DNA from 4 places in the Mesorhizobium sp. M0587 genome. Region 2 is predicted to be linked to each of the others. Evidence: predicted binding sites of a transcription regulator. Region 2 holds the regulator's gene; each other region holds the start of a gene.
The links. The regulator PhoB, encoded in region 2, activates phosphate uptake and scavenging genes when phosphate is short. The targets are predictions, from matches to a motif close to TGTCATNNANCTGTCAT.
Positions count from the first base shown of each region.

Region 1: the regulator PhoB is predicted to act here: its motif matches at 1,947-1,963, upstream of NKI49_RS23460 (ceramide glucosyltransferase).
Region 3: the regulator PhoB is predicted to act here: its motif matches at 2,884-2,900, upstream of NKI49_RS18155 (PhoX family protein).
Region 4: the regulator PhoB is predicted to act here: its motif matches at 1,812-1,828, upstream of NKI49_RS27565 (alkaline phosphatase D family protein).

Region 1 is NZ_JAMYQP010000029.1:73,243-77,902, reverse strand. Features, by position in the region: gene NKI49_RS23465 (O-succinylhomoserine sulfhydrylase) at 1-657, shown strand, start outside; gene NKI49_RS23460 (ceramide glucosyltransferase) at 688-1,839, opposite strand; gene apaG (Co2+/Mg2+ efflux facilitator ApaG/CorD) at 2,070-2,462, shown strand; gene NKI49_RS23450 (Hsp33 family molecular chaperone) at 2,675-3,706, opposite strand; gene argF (ornithine carbamoyltransferase) at 3,836-4,660, opposite strand, start outside.
Region 2 is NZ_JAMYQP010000035.1:5,688-10,347, forward strand. Features, by position in the region: gene xylF (D-xylose ABC transporter substrate-binding protein) at 1-83, opposite strand, end outside; gene NKI49_RS25570 (ROK family protein) at 353-1,594, shown strand; gene phoB (phosphate regulon transcriptional regulator PhoB) at 1,925-2,614, opposite strand; gene phoU (phosphate signaling complex protein PhoU) at 2,633-3,340, opposite strand; gene pstB (phosphate ABC transporter ATP-binding protein PstB) at 3,378-4,202, opposite strand; gene pstA (phosphate ABC transporter permease PstA) at 4,218-4,660, opposite strand, start outside.
Region 3 is NZ_JAMYQP010000019.1:3,045-7,704, forward strand. Features, by position in the region: gene NKI49_RS18140 (sensor histidine kinase) at 1-1,336, shown strand, start outside; gene NKI49_RS18145 (LuxR C-terminal-related transcriptional regulator) at 1,333-1,995, shown strand; gene NKI49_RS18150 (hypothetical protein) at 2,110-2,577, opposite strand; gene NKI49_RS18155 (PhoX family protein) at 2,968-4,660, shown strand, end outside.
Region 4 is NZ_JAMYQP010000041.1:12,385-17,044, reverse strand. Features, by position in the region: gene NKI49_RS27575 (TetR/AcrR family transcriptional regulator) at 1-377, opposite strand, end outside; gene NKI49_RS27570 (MFS transporter) at 452-1,735, shown strand; gene NKI49_RS27565 (alkaline phosphatase D family protein) at 1,901-3,475, shown strand; gene NKI49_RS27560 (hypothetical protein) at 3,548-3,829, opposite strand; gene typA (translational GTPase TypA) at 4,028-4,660, shown strand, end outside.

The DNA of each region.
Region 1 (4,660 bases), on a different contig from region 2:
GGCGCGCGGCTTGTCGTCGACAATGTCTTTGCCACGCCCTTGCAGCAGAAGCCACTGCAGCTCGGCGCGCACATCGTCGTTTATTCGGCGACCAAACACATTGACGGCCAGGGCCGCTGTCTGGGCGGCGTGATCCTGTCGGACAAGAAGTGGATCGATGAGAATTTGCACGATTATTTCCGCCACACAGGTCCGAGCCTGTCCCCCTTCAATGCCTGGACGCTGTTGAAAGGCCTGGAGACGCTGCCCCTGCGCGTGCGCCAGCAGACGGAGAGCGCCGGCAAGATCGCCGATTTCCTGGCCGAGCAGCCGCAGATTGCCCGCGTCATCTATCCCGGCCGCGCCGACCATCCGCAGGCCGATATCGTCAGGAAGCAGATGTCGGGCGGCTCGACGCTGATCTGCCTCGAGGTCAAGGGCGGCAAGCAGGCGGCCTTCGCCTTGCAGAACGCGCTGGACATCGTGCTGATCTCCAACAATCTCGGCGACGCCAAGAGCCTGATCACCCATCCAGCGACAACGACGCACAAGAATTTGAGCGACGAGGCGCGGGCCGAACTCGGCATCGGGCCGGGTACGCTCAGGCTGTCGGTCGGCCTGGAAGATAGCGACGATCTTCTGGAAGACATCGCACAGGCGTTGAAGGCCGCAATATAGGATCGGCCCAGGTAGCGCGCCTGGCTGCCATCAGGCACTCGACGGCGTCTCTTCCAGTTCGGCGGCCTTGGTGCCAATGGTCATCGCGTTGCCGCGCCAGTCGACGGCGCCGCCAAGCCAGCCGCGCGCCCACATCCCCGGCACGATCATGTCGCGCATCATCATAGCCGCGATCATGCGCGGCGACAGGTGCCAGCCCTTGCCCCAAGCCAGGGCGCATTCCGGAAGATAGAAGGCCGCCAGCACGGCGACGAAGGTCAGCGGCAGGCTGAAACCGGCACTCGCCGCCGCTACCAGCGCAAGCACCAGCGGCACCGCGGCGCCGGTCAGGATTTCGGGCGCGAAGAAGAGCGGGAAGGTGACGCGGCGCAGTCGCGCCCAACGGGCCTGGCGCGACCAGATCTCGCCAAGCGTGCGCCGGCCGAGCGGCTGCTCGAACGGCGAGGAAACGAGATTGACGCGCAAGCCGAGGCCGTTCACCAGTTTGGTCGCGGCGGCGTCCTCGGCGATCTCAGCCGCCAGCGCGCGGATGCCGCCATTGGCGTCGAGCATCGGCTTGTTCCAGAGCATGCTCTTGCCCTGCGCGAAGCCAAGGCCGAGCGCCTCGCCGGCATATTGCCAGCGGGCCTGCAGCGTGTTGAGGAAGGCGCATTCGACATCGGCCCAGAACCCGTCGGGCCGGGAGCCGATCGGCGTCGAGCAGACAAGACCGGTTTCCGGCCCCCATGCCGCCAGCAGATGCTGGACGTAATCCCTCGGCATCAGCACGTTGGAATCGGCAAGGATAACCCAGTCGTGGCGCGCCGCCTCCCATCCCTTGACGCAATTGTTGAGCTTGGGATTGGCGCTGACGCGGTCATTGCCGATCAGCAAGCGGGCGGGCACGGCGGGAAAGCGGGCGGTGGCGGCGCGGATCAGTTTGACCACCGGATCGTCGGCATGGGCGACACAGAAGATCAGTTCGTAGCGTGGCCAGTCGAGCGAGAAAGCGCGTTGCAGCGTCTCGCGCGTAAACGGCTCGACGCCGCGCGAAGGCACGACGATCGACACCGGCATCGGCTTGCCGGTCGGCGGTGCCATGATGTGGCGTCGCCTCAGGCGCGAGGCGGCGAGCACGATGCTGGCGATGTTCAAGACAATGAGAGCAGTAGAAAGCGATGCGGCTATGAGAGCGAGTTCCATCGAGATCCGGTCACTCCACAAAAACCGGCCCGCGCAGGGCCGTTTTCGACAGTTCGACAGAGCGCCCGAGTCGCCCGGCGGTGGTTGGCGCACACCATCATTGTCATGTGTCACTTAAATGACATTGTTTGTCGGCACCTGCCCCCTCAGGGTTGGCGACAAAGGCCGCGCTCCGTTGACCGAACCGCGGAGAGCGCCGAAAGTTCCGCCTGGATTGTTTGGAGCCGCTCATGTATCGCGCCGTCACGCGCCAGATCGAAGTGCAGGTCAGGCCATTTTACCTCGAGGATCGCTCGGATCCTTCGGAGAACCGCTATGTCTGGGGCTACCACATAACGATCGACAACCAGTCGGACGAGTTCGTGCAACTGTTGTCGCGCTATTGGCACATCACCGACGGCACCGGCCGGGTCGAGGAGGTGCGCGGCCCCGGCGTGGTCGGCGATCAGCCCGAGCTCAATCCCGGCGACAGCTATCAATACACGTCCGGCTGCCCGCTCCCGACGCCGTCAGGTATCATGGTCGGGCACTACACGATGCGCAACAAGCGCGGGGAGACGTTCGACGTCGCCATCCCCGCTTTCTCGCTGGACCTGCCGGGCAAGCGGCGGACGGTGAATTAACGGTTGGCGAAGGCTCCGACGACAGCGTTTTTCTCCCGTCATTAACGGCGAGAAATGTCCGGCAGGACAATGAGAGGCAGCATCGGACTCGCGGGATCATCTCCAATGCACAACCGCGCCTGCGGACGCGAGACAATCGCCCAAAAACCAGCGCCGCCCCTCATCCACCCTCCGGGCACCTTCTCCCCGCAGAACGGGGAGAAGGAAGGTGCTTATTGAGCCGCGAATTCCGCGGGGTCGAAATCGTACTGCGTCGAGCAGAACTCGCAGGCGACATGGATGCCGCCATCTTCGGTGCTATCCTTGATCTCCTGCGCCGAAAAGCCCTCGAGGATGCCACGGATCTTGTCCCTGGAGCATGAGCATTGATCGGTGACGGGGACGCCGCCGAAGACGCGTACGCCATGTTCGTGGAACAGACGATAGAGCAGCCGCTCGGCGCCGATCGTCGGATCGATCAGTTCGGTCGGCTCGATGGTGCCGAGCAAGGCCAGCAATTCCTGCCAGGAATTGTCGGCTGGGTCGTGGATCTCGTCGCGCGGATCGCCGTCGCCGCCCGGCAGGTCCGGAATGCGCATGCGCTCGGGCGACTGCGGCAGGAACTGAGCCAGGATGCCGCCGGCGCGCCACTGTTCGCGCGCGCCGCCGACGCTTGGCGTCAACAACTTGGCGACCGAGAGCCTGATATCCGTCGGGATCTGTTCCGATTGGCGGAAATAGGTGCGTGCCGCGTCTTCCAGCGTTTCGCCGTCGAGTTGGACGATACCCTGGTAACGCTGCGTATGAGCACCCTGATCAATGGTCAGTGCCAGCACGCCGCTGCCGAGCAGCGTCTGCTGAGACGTTTCGCCGGCTGCGACCAACGCCTCTAGCCGGTCGGCGTCGAAACGCGCATAGGCCCGCAGCGCCGAGGGCGTCGAGAAATCCGCGACCAGCATGTCGACTGGCCCGTCGGTGCGGGTCTGCAGGATGAACTTGCCCTCGAACTTGAGCGAGGTACCGAGCAGTACCGTCAGAACACAGGCTTCCGCCAGCAGCCGGGCGACCGGCTCGGGGTAGTCGTGACGGCCGAGAATGGCATCGAGCATCGGCCCGAGTTGGACGGTACGGCCGCGCACGTCGAGCGGACCGACCTCGAAGGGCACGACGTGGTCGTCGCCGGCATAGCCGAACTCGCCGAGTTTGGGATGATGTTCAGTCACTTGATAAGTTTCCAACATGACAAGGCTCCAGGGCGCGGCCATGCCGCCCTCTCGGGAGCATGCGACGAAACGCGCTTGATTTGCGTGATGCGGCGCAGATAGGCATCGCACTCGCGCAGATCAAGCTCGCAGACACTTCAGGCGCCAAGACACTTCAACCGCCAAGACACTTCAAGCGCCAAGACACCAGGCAAGCACGGCCTTCTGCGCATGGAGCCGGTTCTCGACCTCGTCGAAGACCACCGAATGTGGGCCATCGATGACCTCGTCGGTCACTTCCTCGCCGCGATGCGCCGGCAAACAATGCATGAACAGCGCGTCCGGCTTTGCCTTGGCCATCAGTTTGGCATTGACCTGATAAGGCGAGAACACGTTGTGGCCGCGGGCGCGGTGCTCCTGGCCCATCGACACCCAGCAGTCGGTGACGATGCAGTCGGCCTGGTCGACGGCTTCCTCGGGCGAGCGGGTGAATGAGAGCTTGCCGCCATGCGCCTGCGACCAGTCGACATGCTTCTGTGCCGGCTCGCTGCCTTCTGGCACGGCGACGTTGAGGTTGAAGCGGAACCGCGCCGAGGCCTCGAGCAGCGAATGCAGCACATTGTTGCCGTCGCCGGTCCAGGCGATGGTCTTGCCGGCAACCGGGCCGCGATGCTCCTCGAAGGTCATGATATCGGCCATCAGCTGGCAGGGATGGGTGTCGTCAGTCAGCCCGTTGATGACCGGAACGGTGGCGTTCTCGGTGAGTTCGAGCAGCCGCTCATGCGAGGTGGTGCGGATCATGATCGCGTCGACGTAGCGCGACAGCACCTTGGCAGTGTCGGCAATGGTCTCGGAGCGGCCGAGCTGCATTTCGGTGCCGGTCAGCATGATGGTCTCGCCGCCAAGCTGGCGCATGCCGACGTCGAAGGAGACCCGTGTGCGCGTCGACGGCTTGTCGAAGATCATGGCCAGCACCTTGCCTTCGAGCGGCTTGGTCCGCTCGCCGGCCTTTAGACG
Region 2 (4,660 bases):
ACCTTGTCTTTCGCCTGGGCGACCGACGCGAGCGTCAGCGACATGGCGACACCCGCCAGGATGGCGGCTGTGAATCTTTTCATATTATCCTCCCTGCGCCGCGTAAGGCGCGACCAAACTGACCCGAAGGCCGGCACAGAGGCTCTATTTTTTCGAGCCCCGAAAAAACACTGGTCCATCCCCGGAACGCTGTCAACATCGATTCTGATGGATTTTGATGTCCTCTCGAATTTTTTTCGAGCCCCGAATAAATAATGACAGCACCGCATGCTTCTGCCAGTATTTGCCCACGTTGCCGGCAGCGTTCGAGGGACAGGAAGAACCACGGCGACAGGGAGGATATGAGAGAAGCATGTCGGTCGGAATCCGTCACGACGATTTGCGTCGGCGCAACCGGGCGATGGTGATCGCGGCCGTACGCCGTGCCAGCCAGCCCTCGCGCACCGAGATCGCCGCGACCACCGGCCTCAGCCACTCGACCATATCGGCGATTTCCTCCGACCTCATCGGCGAAGGCATCCTGACCGAGGGCAAGCCGAGCGAGACGGGCTCGCTGAAACGCGGGCGCCCACAGGTCGGCCTCGGCCTCAACCCGGAGGCGGCGGCGGTGATGACCGTGGTGCTGTCGCTGAACTTCCTGTCCGTCGCCGTCATCGACTATGCCGGCCAGGTGATCGCCGAGGAGCAGCGCCGGCTGGACACGCTGACCATGGCGCGCGGGGCGCTGATCGGCGAATGCGTCGCCATCGTGCGGCGCCGGATCGAGGACCCCGACCTCGACGTCCGGCGCGTCGCCCGCATCGCGCTGGCGATCCAGGGCATCACCGACACCGATGCGCGGTCCATGCTGTGGTCGCCGATCACGCCGCAGACCGATATCGCCTTCGCCGACATACTCGAGGCCGAGTTCGGCATTCCCGCCACCACGGAGAATGACTGCAACATGATGGCGGTGGCGCTGCGCTGGCGCGATCCCCAGCGCTATCGCGACGACTTCATAGCCATCCTGCTTTCCCACGGCATCGGCATGGGCCTGGTGCTGAAAGGCGAACTGTTCACCGGCACCCATTCCTCGGGCGGCGAGTTCGGCCACATGATCCATTGGCCGGGCGGCGCCCTCTGCCGCTGCGGACGGCGCGGCTGCGTCGAGGCCTATGCCGGCAATTATGCGATCTGGCGCAATGCGAGGCAGCTTGGCGAGGACACCGAACCGGTCGACGTCAGCGACGCCGACATGCGTACGCTGGCGGCTTCGGCGCGCGAAAAAGACGGACCGGAGCGCGAGGCCTATCGCAAGGCCGGCGAGGCGCTCGGCTATGGCCTCGGCAGCCTGTTCGCGCTGATCGACCCGGCGCCTGTCGCCATGGTCGGCGTCAGCGCCGCCGCCTTCGACCTGATCGAGCCGGCACTGCGCGAGGCCATCGCCCAGACCGCCGGCGGCCAGCACTCGGAATCGATTTCCTTCGACACCGAGCCCAACGAACTGCCGCTGATCAGGGAAGGTTGCGCCATGCGCGCGCTGACCTTCGTCGACCAGGAGATTTTCGCGCCTGGCGTGCAGGCGAGAACTGGCACTGGAAAGAACGTAGCCTGAGTGGCGTCCGCCGTCGATGCCGCAGACCATCGTCGACTTTGGATATTGCCGAAGTCGTCCCAATGTCGTCATCCTAGGGCGGAGCAAGGAGCGCAGCGACGCGGCGCAGACCCGAGGATCCTGCGACCGTAGTCGTGGAGTGCAGGGGAGCAGAATTCTGCATCGTGGCAGCACTCCGAAGTCGCGGCATGGATCCTCGGGTCTGCGCTGCGTCGCTACGCTCCTTGCTACGCCCGTGGATGACGAAGTGACTGCCGTTTTCGGCTAGTCGCAAAACCTCCGAGACCCGCCTTCGGAAGCCCAATCTGACGGAACTTCCGCGCCAAAGACCTAATCTTCCCTGATCGCGTAGCCGGCGCCGCGAATGGTGCGGATGACATCGGGCATGCGGCCATTGTTGACCGCCTTGCGCAGCCGGCCGACATGCACGTCCACCGTGCGTTCGTCGATGTAGATCGTCTCGCCCCAGACATTGTCGAGCAGTTGGCTGCGCGAGAACACGCGGCCGGGATGGCGCATCATGAATTCGAGCAGGCGGAATTCGGTCGGCCCGAGCCGGATCTCGCTTTTCTTGCGATAGACCCGGTGCGATTCGCGGTCGAGCACGATGTCGCCGACCTTGAGCACGCTGGACAGCACCTCCGGCTTGGCGCGGCGCAGCAGCGCCTTGACCCGGGCCATGAATTCCGGCGTCGAGAACGGCTTGACCAGATAGTCGTCGGCCCCGGTGGAAAGGCCGCGCACGCGGTCGCTTTCCTCGCCGCGCGCCGTCAGCATGATGATCGGCAATCGCTCGGTCTCGGCGCGCATTCGCAGGCGCCGGCAGAGTTCGATGCCGGAAACCGCCGGCACCATCCAGTCGAGCACCAGAAGGTCCGGCACGTTTTCCTGCAGCCGGATCTCGGCTTCGTCGCCGCGCGTCACCACCTCGACCTGGTAACCCTCGGATTCCAGATTGTAGCGGAGCAGCACGCCTAACGGCTCCTCGTCCTCCACCACCATGATGCGCGGCGCGATCATCGCCCGGTCACCCCGCCGTCAGGCCGCCGGCGCCGACATCGCCGTTTCGTCCTGCTTCGGGCGATTGGCGGGCAGTTGCGTACCGGTCAGGACATAATAGGCATTTTCGGCGATGTTGGTCACATGGTCGCCGATGCGTTCCAGATTCTTGGCGCAGAACAACAGATGCGTGCAAGCGGTGATGTTGCGCGGATCTTCCATCATGTAGGTCAGCAGTTCGCGGAACACCGAGGTGTATTTGACGTCGATGCGCTCGTCGTTGGCCCGCAGCGTCGTCAGCGCGGCGGCATCGCGCGCCGCATATTCCTCGATCACGCCCTGCACCTGGATCAGCACCAACTGCGCCATCGCGTCGATGGAATGCGACAGGTCGCGCGGCGTGGCGGCGAGGCCGACCGTGCCGACGCGCTTGGCGATGTTCTTGGCAAGATCGCCGATGCGTTCGAGGTCGCCGGCCATGCGGATCGAGCCGACGACGTGACGCAGGTCGTCGGCCATCGGTTGACGCTTGGCGATCAGCGTGATGGCGCGGTCGTCGAGCTCGCGCTGGCGCGCATCCATGATCGCGTCATCGGAGACGACGCGTTGCGCGAGAGCGTTGTCGGTGTTCAGCAGCGCTTTGGTGGCGCCGCCGACCATCGAACTGGCGAGGTCGCCCATGTCGCTGATCAGCCTGCTGATCTGCCCTAGATCCTCGTCGAAGGCTGCGACTGTGTGTTCGGCCATGACCTTGTCCTCGTGTCTGTAAATTCGCCCGGACTGCTCAACCGAACCGGCCGGTGATATAGTCCTGGGTGCGCTTGTCGTCGGGAGTGGTGAACATCTTGTCGGTAGCGCCCTCCTCGACCAGATAGCCGAGATGGAACATCGCCGTGCGCTGCGACACACGCGCTGCCTGCTGCATCGAGTGGGTGACGATGACGATCGTGTAGTTCTGGCGCAATTCGTCGATAAGTTCCTCGACGCGCGCGGTGGCGATCGGGTCAAGCGCCGAGCAGGGCTCGTCCATAAGGATCACCTCTGGCGAAACCGCGATGGCGCGCGCAATGCACAGGCGCTGTTGCTGGCCGCCGGAAAGACCGGTGCCCGGCTCTTGCAGGCGATCCTTCACCTCGTTCCAGATCGCCGCCTTTTTCAGGCTCGATTCGACAATCTGGTCCATGTCGGCCTTGCCCTTGGCCAAGCCGTGGATGCGTGGACCGTAAGCGACGTTCTCGTATATCGACTTCGGGAACGGATTGGGCTTCTGGAACACCATGCCGACGCGAGCTCTGAGTTCGACGACGTCGATGTTTTTGTCGTAGATGTCCTCGTCGTCCAACGTGATCCTGCCGGTTACCCGCGCCGAGTCTATGGTGTCGTTCATGCGGTTGAGGCAACGCAGGAAGGTGGATTTGCCGCAGCCGGAGGGGCCGATCAGCGCCGTCACCTGGTTCTGGCGGACGTCGAGATTGACGTCGAACAGCGCCTGCTTCTCGCCGTAGAACACGCCGACCTTGTCGCCGCGCATCTTGATCACTTCGTTCGACTTGGCGCTCATCTTGTCGCCCACCGCGTTTTCGAGGGACTGTTCGGTCATGATGTTCATACCAGATGCCTTCTTTTACCAGCGCCGTTCGAAGCGGCGCCGCAGCACGATCGCTGTGATGTTCATGGCCATGAGGAAGACGAGCAGGATGATGATGGCACCCGACATGCGCTCGACGAAGGCGCGCTCGGCCTCGTTGGCCCACATGTAGATCTGCACCGGCAGCGCCGTGGCCGGATCGAAAGGCGTCTTCGGATAGTCGGCGACGAAGGCGACCATGCCGATCAGCAGCAGCGGCGCGGTTTCGCCGAGCGCCCGCGCCAGGCCGATGATGGTGCCGGTGAGGATGCCGGGGGCGGCAAGCGGCAGGATGTGCTGAAACACCATCTGCATCTTGGACGCGCCAAGGCCGAGCGCCGCCGAGCGGATCGATGGCGGCACGGCGGCCAAAGCGGCCCGCGTGGCTATGATGATCGTCGGCAGCGTCATCAGCGTCAACACCAGGCCGCCGACGAAAG
Region 3 (4,660 bases), on a different contig from region 2:
GCAATTCGTGCTTGCCGGCGGATTTGGCCTTCTGGCGGTCATGCTGGTGGTGGGCGCCTGGGTGACCACGCAGATCCGCGACGGCGTCATCCGCAATTCGGCCGCCACGACGGCGCTCTACGTCGATAGCGTGATCGCGCCGCTGTTGCCCGACTTGCGCAAGAGCCAGGAACTCAGCGATTCCGCCAAGCAGGCGCTTGACGAGACGCTCGGCCAAGGCGCGCTGGGCAAGCGCCTCGCATCGTTCAAGCTCTGGCGCCGCGACGGCACGATTCTCTATGCGAAAGAATCGGCCTTGATAGGACGCCGCTTCGATCCAAGCGATAATCTGCGGTCTGCTTTCCAAGGCAATGTCGTCGCCGAATTCAACACGTTCGACGCCGACGAAAACGAGGAAAGGGCTGCTGGCGTACCATTGCTGGAGATCTACAATCCCGTCCGCGAGCCCTGGTCGGGCGAGGTCGTGGCCGTAACCGAATTCTATGAAATCGCCGATGACTTCCAGGCGACCCTCGCTTCCGCCCTCCTGTCAAGCTGGCTGATCGTGGCTAGCGCGACCTTGGCGGCGCTTCTGCTTCTGTCGGGCATCGTCCTGCGCGGCAGCCGCACCATAGACGACCAGCGCAGGGCTTTGCGCCGCCAGGTTTCGGAGCTGCAGGGCCTGGTGACGCAGAACAGTGCCTTGCGGCAGCGCGTGCAGCGGGCGTCTCGCCGCGCCACCGCACTCAACGAGCGATATCTGCGCCGCATCGGTGCCGACCTCCATGACGGCCCGGCCCAACTCGTGGCCCTGGCGGCATTGCGCATGGACAGTCCGGTATTTTCCGGCGACGGCCAATGGAGCGAAAGCCGTTCGACCGAGGTCGCGATGATCCGCAAGACGCTGGAAGACGCGATGCGCGAGATACGCGGCATCTGCAACGGCCTCGTCCTGCCGCAGATCGAGACGGCGGCGGCGGCGGATATCCTGCGGTTGGCCGTCAACGAACACGAGCGCAGGACAGGAACGGCGGTGACGCTGACGCTGGCCGAACCCTTGCCCGAGCCCGGCGCCTCGGAGAAGATCAGCATCTACCGTTTCGTGCAGGAAGGGCTGAACAATGCGTATCGGCATGGCCGGGGCAAGGATCAGGCGGTGCGCGCCGGGATGAAAGGTGGCAGGCTTTTCGTCGAAGTATCGGACGGCGGGCCTGGCTTCGACCCGGCACGGGCAGAAGGCCTGGGGCTCGCCGGCCTGAGAGAGCGGGTCGAAAGCATCGGCGGCCAGTTCGAAACCTTGACCGGGCCGCAAGGCACGCGATTGGTGATCAGGTTATCAGTCGAGGAGCAAGCATGATCGGACCCATTCGCATTGCAATAATCGACGATCATCCTCTTTTTCGCGAAGGCGTGACGCGCAGCCTGTCGGAGATCGGAGGCTTCGAAATGGCCGGCGAGGGCGCCACGGCGCAGGATGCAGAACGCATCGTCTCGACGGTGCGGCCAGACATACTGCTGCTCGACATCTCCATGCCCGGTGGCGGCCTGGCCGCGGTCGCGAACATCCTCGCCAGCCATCCCGCCCAGAAGATCGTCATGCTGACCGTTTCCGAGACCAATGCCGATGTTACCTGGGCTCTGAACGCAGGCGTGCGAGGCTATGTCCTCAAAGGCGTCGGATCACGTGCGCTGGCCGACATCCTGCGCAACGTGGCGGACGGAGAGAGCTATCTATCGCCGATGCTGTCGGCACGGCTGCTTTCGGATCTCCAGTCCCAGCAGCCCGCCAACGGCATGGCGGACCGGCTGCGGCAACTCACCGAGCGGCAGACGGAAATCCTGCGGCTGGTGGCGGAGGGGCTCAGCAACAAGGAAGTCGCCTTGCGACTGGAGCTGCAGGAGAAGACCGTCAAGCATCACATGACCGGCGTGCTGTCGAAGCTCAAAGTGCGGAACCGAACCGAGGCGGCCCTGATGATGCGCGAGTCGCGCGACCGCGACAGGAACCCTTCGTAGCGCTTTTTGCCATCGCGATGCCGGAGATCGCGTAAACGCCAATTTGAACGAGGTCACCTCCGCCGGGGGCGGCGGAGGTGACGTGTGAAGCTGACCGTTGCCTGTTGGCCGGCTTCACAAGCTCTTGAGGCGACTGACATCGGCCGGGGTGGCCCGGCGGTCGATGATCGTGCGACCGAGTGCATCTTCCATCCTGAAACGGCCGTTCTCGATCTTTTCCGTTATGCCGTCGGGATGATGGACCGTGATCTCGTTGCCTTGCACGTCGACGCGGTCGCGGGTCGTGGCGTCGACATGGCTCTTGCCATTGTTGTTCTGGCCCTTGCCGGCTCCCGAGCCGCCATTGGTTCCGGAATTGCCGCCGCTGTTGCCGCTATTTCCACTATTGCCACCGCTCCCACCACCGCCGCCGCCACCGCCGTTGCCACCGTTCCCGCCGCCCGGAGCAGCCTGTGCGCTGGCGACGTGGATCCCCGCAGCGGAGCCATGCAGGGCAATTTGATAGGGAGCGAGAGTCAGGACCAGCGCCGAGGCCGATCCGAGCGCCAGTCGCCGACAGCGGCCCATGATCGATCCGTGCATTTCTTGATCTCCGTCGATTGAGCCGGCGCCCACGGTCAACCTCGCAGTTGCAACGAACATCGCCGAAAGCAGTGGCGTCCGGAAGCGGCCTCCGACCGTTGCGGTTGTCTACCAGGACCTTTGCCAGCGCAAGGTTGGACTAAAGTCCTATGTCGCATGCGCGCGAACCCGCTTCGTGAGGAAATCGGAGCGATCCATCCAAGATCATCCCAGACAGGAAGAAAGGGACTTTTTGCCCGACCTGACTAGGGCCTGGACCCCTGCGTTGCGCGCTTGCGCAGGAATGCGGTTGAACGCGGCTCTCAATGTCACGAAAGTGTGACCAGGCGATTGTAAGGCGTCGAACAGGCAACAAGATCCAGCCACCCCAAAGCTAGAGGCAAGTCTCGCATGACCGAATATCGCTCCCCCGACGCCCGATTCCGGACCAGCCTGCTCGAGGAAAACGACGGCCCGGCCATCAACCCGACCGACAACCGCACCATGGGCGAGATCATCGCCGCGCGATTTTCTCGCCGGGGTTTCCTGAAGGGGTCGCTGGCGGTCTCGGCGATCGCCGCCACCGTCAGCCCGCTGGCGTTGGTCAGCGCCGGCAAAGCCCGCGCCGCGGAAGGCTCCGCCTTTTCTTTCGACGAGCTCGAAGCCGGCATCGATGACAAGCACCATGTGGCGCCGGGCTACGATGCCGATGTGTTGCTGCGCTGGGGCGATCCGCTGTTTGCCGATTCGCCGGAATTCGACCCGACCAAACAGTCGGCGCAGGCCCAGGCGAAACAGTTCGGCTACAACAATGATTATGTCGGCTACATCGAGATCGACGGCTCGGCCGAGCACGGCCTGCTGGTCGTCAACCATGAATACACCAACCCGCATCTGATGTTCCCGGGGATCGTCACGATCGTCGAGAAGGGCGGCAAGAAGTCGGCCGAGGTCGCGCCGCTCAGCAAGGAGCAGGTCGATGTCGAGATGGCGGCCCATGGCGGCACCATCGTCGAGATCCGCAAGGTATCGGGCAAGTGGCAGGTGGTGCGCGACGGCAAGCTCAACCGCCGCATAACCTCCAACACCGAGATGGCCCTGTCAGGCCCGGTCGCCGGCCACGACCGCGTCAAGACCAATGCCGACCCGTCCGGCACCAAGGTTTTCGGCACCGTCAACAACTGCGCCGGCGGCGTCACGCCGTGGGGCACCTATGTGATGGCCGAGGAGAACATCCATGGCTACTTCTCCGGCGAACTGCCCGAAGGCCACAAGGAAGCCGCCAACTACAAGCGCCTCGGCATTCCCGAAGGCGCTTACGAATGGGGCGCGCATTACGACCGCTTCGACATTTCGAAGGAGCCGAACGAGCCCAATCGCTTCGGCTGGATCGTCGAGGTCGACGTCGACGATCCGACCTCGGTGCCGAGGAAGCGCACCGCCATGGGCCGCTTCAAGCATGAGGGCGCCGAATCGATCGTCGCCAGGGACGGCCGCGTCGTGTTCTATCTCGGCGACGACGAGCGCTTCGACTATGTCTACAAGTTCGTCACCGCGGGTAAGTTCGATCCCAATGACCGCGCGGCTAACAAGGACCTGCTCGACGACGGCACGCTGCATGTCGCCAAATTCGCCGAGGACGGTTCTGTCGAATGGCTGCCGATCGCTTTCGGCCAAGGCCCACTGACAGCCGAGAACGGCTTTGCCAGCCAGGCCGACGTGCTGATCGAAACGCGCCGCGCCGCCGATCTGCTCGGCGCCACCAAGATGGACCGGCCCGAGGACATCCAGCCCAATGGCGTCAACGGCAAGGTCTATGTCATGCTGACCAACAATTCCAAGCGCAAGGCCGACCAGGTCGATGCCGCCAATCCGCGCGCTGGGAATGCCTTCGGGCACATCATCGAGATCGCCGAGGATGATGGCGATTTCGCCGCCACCAAGGGCAAGTGGGAAGTGCTGCTGAAATGCGGCGATCCTTCCGTCGCCGATGTCGGCGCTACGTTCTCGACCGCGACGACGGCGAATGGCTGGTTCGGCATGCCCGATAATTGCGCGGTCGATTCGGCCGGCCGCCTGTGGGTCGCCACCGACGGTCAGGGCC
Region 4 (4,660 bases), on a different contig from region 2:
TCCACCGCCGCGTTGGTCATGCCGCAGCCGCGGTAATCCGGGCGCTGCGTGCGCTTGCCGACCCGCGTCAGGAAGGCGCGGATCTGCGCGCGCGGATCGCCGGGATGGGCGTTCACCGCCTCGTCGAAGCGCTCCCAGAACTCGAGATCGTATTGCCTGAGGTAGGAAGCGGCCAGTTCGTCCTTGGAAGGAAAGCTGCGGTAGAGGCTCGGCTTGGTGACGCCGGCGCGTTTGACGATCTCGTCGACGCCGATCGCCCTGATGCCTCGCCGGTAGAACAGGTCGTATGCCACATCGAGGATCTTCTTGGCAGCCTTCGGCGGAGCCGGTGCATGTCCGTCGCTGATGGTCAGTTCAATATTTTTGTCCGTTCGCATGGCGAGTCTCGATTGACAATGTTACCGATCGGTACGTATACATGCTCCCATCTTGCAACGTACCGGTCAGTAACATGATAACTCAATCCCGTCCATTTGGCCAGCGCTACGCTTTCGTCGTGGTTGGCGTCATCTTCCTCTGCCTGCTGATCGCGGCCGGGATGCGTTCCGCGCCGTCCGTCATGATGTTGCCGTTGGAAAACAGCTTCGGCTGGCGGCGCGACGTCGTTTCCCTGGCTGCCGCCGTCGGCATCTTCCTCTACGGTCTGACCGGGCCGTTCGCGGCGGCGTTGATGGAGCGGATCGGGCTGCGCCGCACGCTGCTTGCCTCGCTGGCGGTGATGTCGGGCTCGACGGCGCTCAGCCTGTTGATGACCAAGCCGTGGCATCTGCTGATCACCTGGGGCGTGTTTTCCGGCATCGGTTCAGGCGCGGTCGCCACGGTGCTCGGCGCCACCATCGTCAATCGCTGGTTCAAGACCAATCGCGGCCTGGTGATGGGCTTGATGTCGGCCTCCAGCGCCACCGGCCTGCTGGTGTTTCTGCCGCTGCTTGCCGCGCTCGCCCAGTCGGGCGGCTGGAAGCCGGTCGCCATAGCCATTTCCATTGCCACCGCCTGCCTTCTGCCGCTGGTCTGGCTGCTGGTGCCGGAGCGGCCGGCGTCGATCGGCATGGTGCGTTATGGCGCCGAGGCGGATGACGTGCCGCCGACCTCGCCGGCATCGCAAGGCAATTTCCTCGCCCATACGCTCTCGACGCTGCGCCGCGCCGCCGGCACGCGGGTGTTCTGGTACCTGTTCGCCACCTTCTTCGTCTGCGGCTTCACCACCAACGGGCTTGTCGGCACACATCTGATCGCCTTCTGCGGCGACATGGGCATTGGCGAGGTGCAGGCCGCCGGCCTGCTGTCGATGATGGGCATCTTCGACCTGATCGGCACGACGCTGTCGGGCTGGCTCACCGATCGCTTCGATCCGCGCAAGCTGCTCGGCGTCTACTACGGCATCCGTGGTCTGTCGCTGATCTATCTTCCTTATTCCGGCTTCTCGGCGACCAGCCTGATCATCTTTGCCGTGCTCTACGGCCTCGACTGGATCGCCACCGTGCCGCCGACGCTCAGGCTCGCCAACGAAGCCTTCGGCGACCGCAGCGGCCCGATCGTGTTCGGCTGGATCGTTGCCGGCCACCAGGTCGGTGCTGCGACCGCTGCTGCTTTCGGCGGCACCATGCGCGAACTGCAAGGCAATTACGAGCTGGCCTTCCTCATCGCCGGCATGACGGCGATTGCCGCGGCGTGTATTTCGCTGCTGATCAACACCAGCCGGCCAGCCTTTGATCCGGAGCCGCAGGCGGCGTAATCGCCGTTATTGCGGCGCCGTAGGCAATGCTGCCGATCTCTGCCCTCTGGGGGAGACCGGCGGCTTGCCTGTTCACTGTTATCAAACCTTCACGATTTCGAGATGCGCCTGAAACATTGACGCTGGACCTTGATGGCAACGTTCAACGCCATCCAGGAGACAGCCATGAACAAGCTCTCGATGACCCGCCGCGCTTTCGTCACTTCCGCCAGCGCCGCTGGCCTGGTCGGCGTTTCGAGCCTGGCGCTGCCCTATTATTCGCGCGCCAACCAGCGCCCGGCTTTCACCCATGGCGTCCAGTCCGGCGATGTCGATGCCACCAGCGGCATGGTGTGGACGCGCACGGATCGCCCGTCGCGCGTCATGTACGAAGTGTCGTCGACGGAAAATTTCACCGACGCCACCAGGCTCGCGCCGCTCGACACGTCGCCGGCCAGCGACCACACGGTGAAGCGGCTGCTCACCGATCTCGCCTCCGATCAGGACATTTTTTATCGAATGACAGCGGCCGACCTCGCCGACATCAACGTCGTCTCGGAGCCGATCGTCGGCCGTTTCCGCACCGCGCCCGCTTCCAAGCGCGACATCAGATTCGCCTGGTCGGGCGATACCGCGGGTCAGGGCTGGGGCATCGACGAGACCGGCATGAAAACCTACGCCACGATCGGCAAGCACACGCCCGATTTCTTCCTGCATTCGGGCGACACCATCTATGCCGACGGCGCCATGAAGGAGGAGGTCGACCTGGCCGGCGGCGGCAAGTGGAAAAATGTCGTGCTGATCGACGGCAAGCGCAAGGTCGCCGAGACGCTGGACGAATATCGGGACCAGTGGAAATACAACATGATGGACAGGCACGTGCTGGGGCTCAGCGCCATCTGCCCGACCTTCTACCAGTGGGACGACCACGAGGTGCTGAACAACTGGTCGGATTCGAAGGACCTGAGCGCCGACAACCGCTATACGGAGAAATCCATCCATGTGCTGGCGGCGCGTGCGGCGCGCGCCTTCCATGAGATGACGACGATCCGCTACGAGCCGTCGGAGCCGGGCCGGGTCTATCGCAAAATTGCCTACGGACCGCTGCTCGATGTGTTCTTCCTCGACATGCGTTCCTATCGCGGCCCCAACGGCCCCGACATGCAGGACGAGATGACACCGCAATCGCGCATGCTGGGCGAGCAGCAGACGAAATGGCTGAAGCGCGAGCTGGCGAACTCCAAGGCGACCTGGAAGATCATCGCCGCCGACATGCCGCTGGGTCTCGTCGTCTGGGACGACGCTGCTAAGAAATCAGGTGCGGAAGCCGTCAGCAATGGCGACAACGGCCTGCCAAAGGGGCGCGAGCTTGAAATCGCCGACCTGCTTCGCTACATCAAGAACGTCGGCATCGCCAACACCGTGTGGCTGACGGCTGACGTGCATTACACCGCCGCGCACTACTACAATCCCGACAAGGCGCAGTTCCAGGACTTCAATCCGTTCTGGGAATTCGTCTCGGGCCCGATCCATGCCGGCACGTTCGGTCCGAACGATTTCGACATGACGTTTGGTCCGGAGCTGAAATTCATCAAGGCGCCGACCGCCGAGCAGGGACAGAACCTGCCGCCATCGGCCGGGCTGCAATTCTTCGGTCTGGTCGATATTAGCGGCGCCAGCGAGCAACTGACCGTGCGGCTGATGGATCGCGACGACAACGAGCTCTACAAGGTGACGCTGGATCCTGTGCGCTCGGCGTAAGAATTTGGCTTCGGTCGAAACGCTGCGGCGAAGGATCACGGCGGAACGGCGATCACCGCCCGCCGGCGGCAGTCAGTCCGGATAGCAGGCGGCCGGAATCTTCGGCCACACCGCGCTGTCGCAGCCGGCGTCCCTCTGCCGCTGCTTGAAGGCGGCGCTGACGGGGCCGGTAACGATGGGATCGACGCCGTCGGGCGCGTCGGCGAACATCTGCTGTGCCGTTCGCGGTTCCGGCGGCAACGCCGGGTTTGCTTCCTTCAGGGCCGCAGCCGATTGCGCCGCACCGGCGGCAAGCAGCACTGCAAGCGCGGCCCATGCGAGAATATGCTGCAATCTGGTGACTGGATCGGTCATGACGTTCGAACTGCCCGGGGCCAAAAAAGGTTCCCACCTTGGTTAACAAAATCATCTCGCACGAGGATGCTTAAGATTTGATGAGTATTTGGTATTCCGCTTCCCCTTTCGCAATTGCGAAAAACCCTGTATGAGCCGCGCAACCGAAAGAGGCGGCGCCATTTGGCTTGCTGCCTGCAACGCTCCCGAGACCAGAACATGAAACTCCGTAATATCGCGATCATCGCGCACGTCGACCATGGAAAGACCACCCTGGTCGATCAGCTTTTGAAGCAGTCCGGCTCCTTCCGCGACAACCAGCGCGTCGCCGAGCGCGCCATGGATTCCAACGACCTCGAAAAGGAACGCGGCATCACCATCCTGGCCAAGGCGACCTCGGTCGACTGGAAGGACACCCGCATCAACATCGTCGACACGCCCGGCCACGCCGATTTCGGCGGCGAAGTCGAACGCATCCTGTCGATGGTGGATTCGGCCATCGTGCTGGTCGACGCCGCCGAAGGGCCGATGCCGCAGACCAAGTTCGTCGTCGGCAAGGCACTCAAGGTCGGCCTCAAGCCGATCGTCGTCATCAACAAGATCGACCGGCCGGACGCTCGCCATGTCGAGGTGGTCAACGAGGTGTTCGACCTCTTCGCGGCGCTCGACGCCACCGACGAACAGCTCGATTTTCCGATCCTCTACGGTTCGGGCCGCGATGGCTGGGTTTCCGAAAATCCCGAAGGTCCGAAGGACCAGCAGCTGGCACCGCTGTTCGATCTCGTCATCAAGCATGTGCCGGCGCCGACCGTGCATCCCGGCCCGTTCCGCATGATCGGCACCATCCTGGAA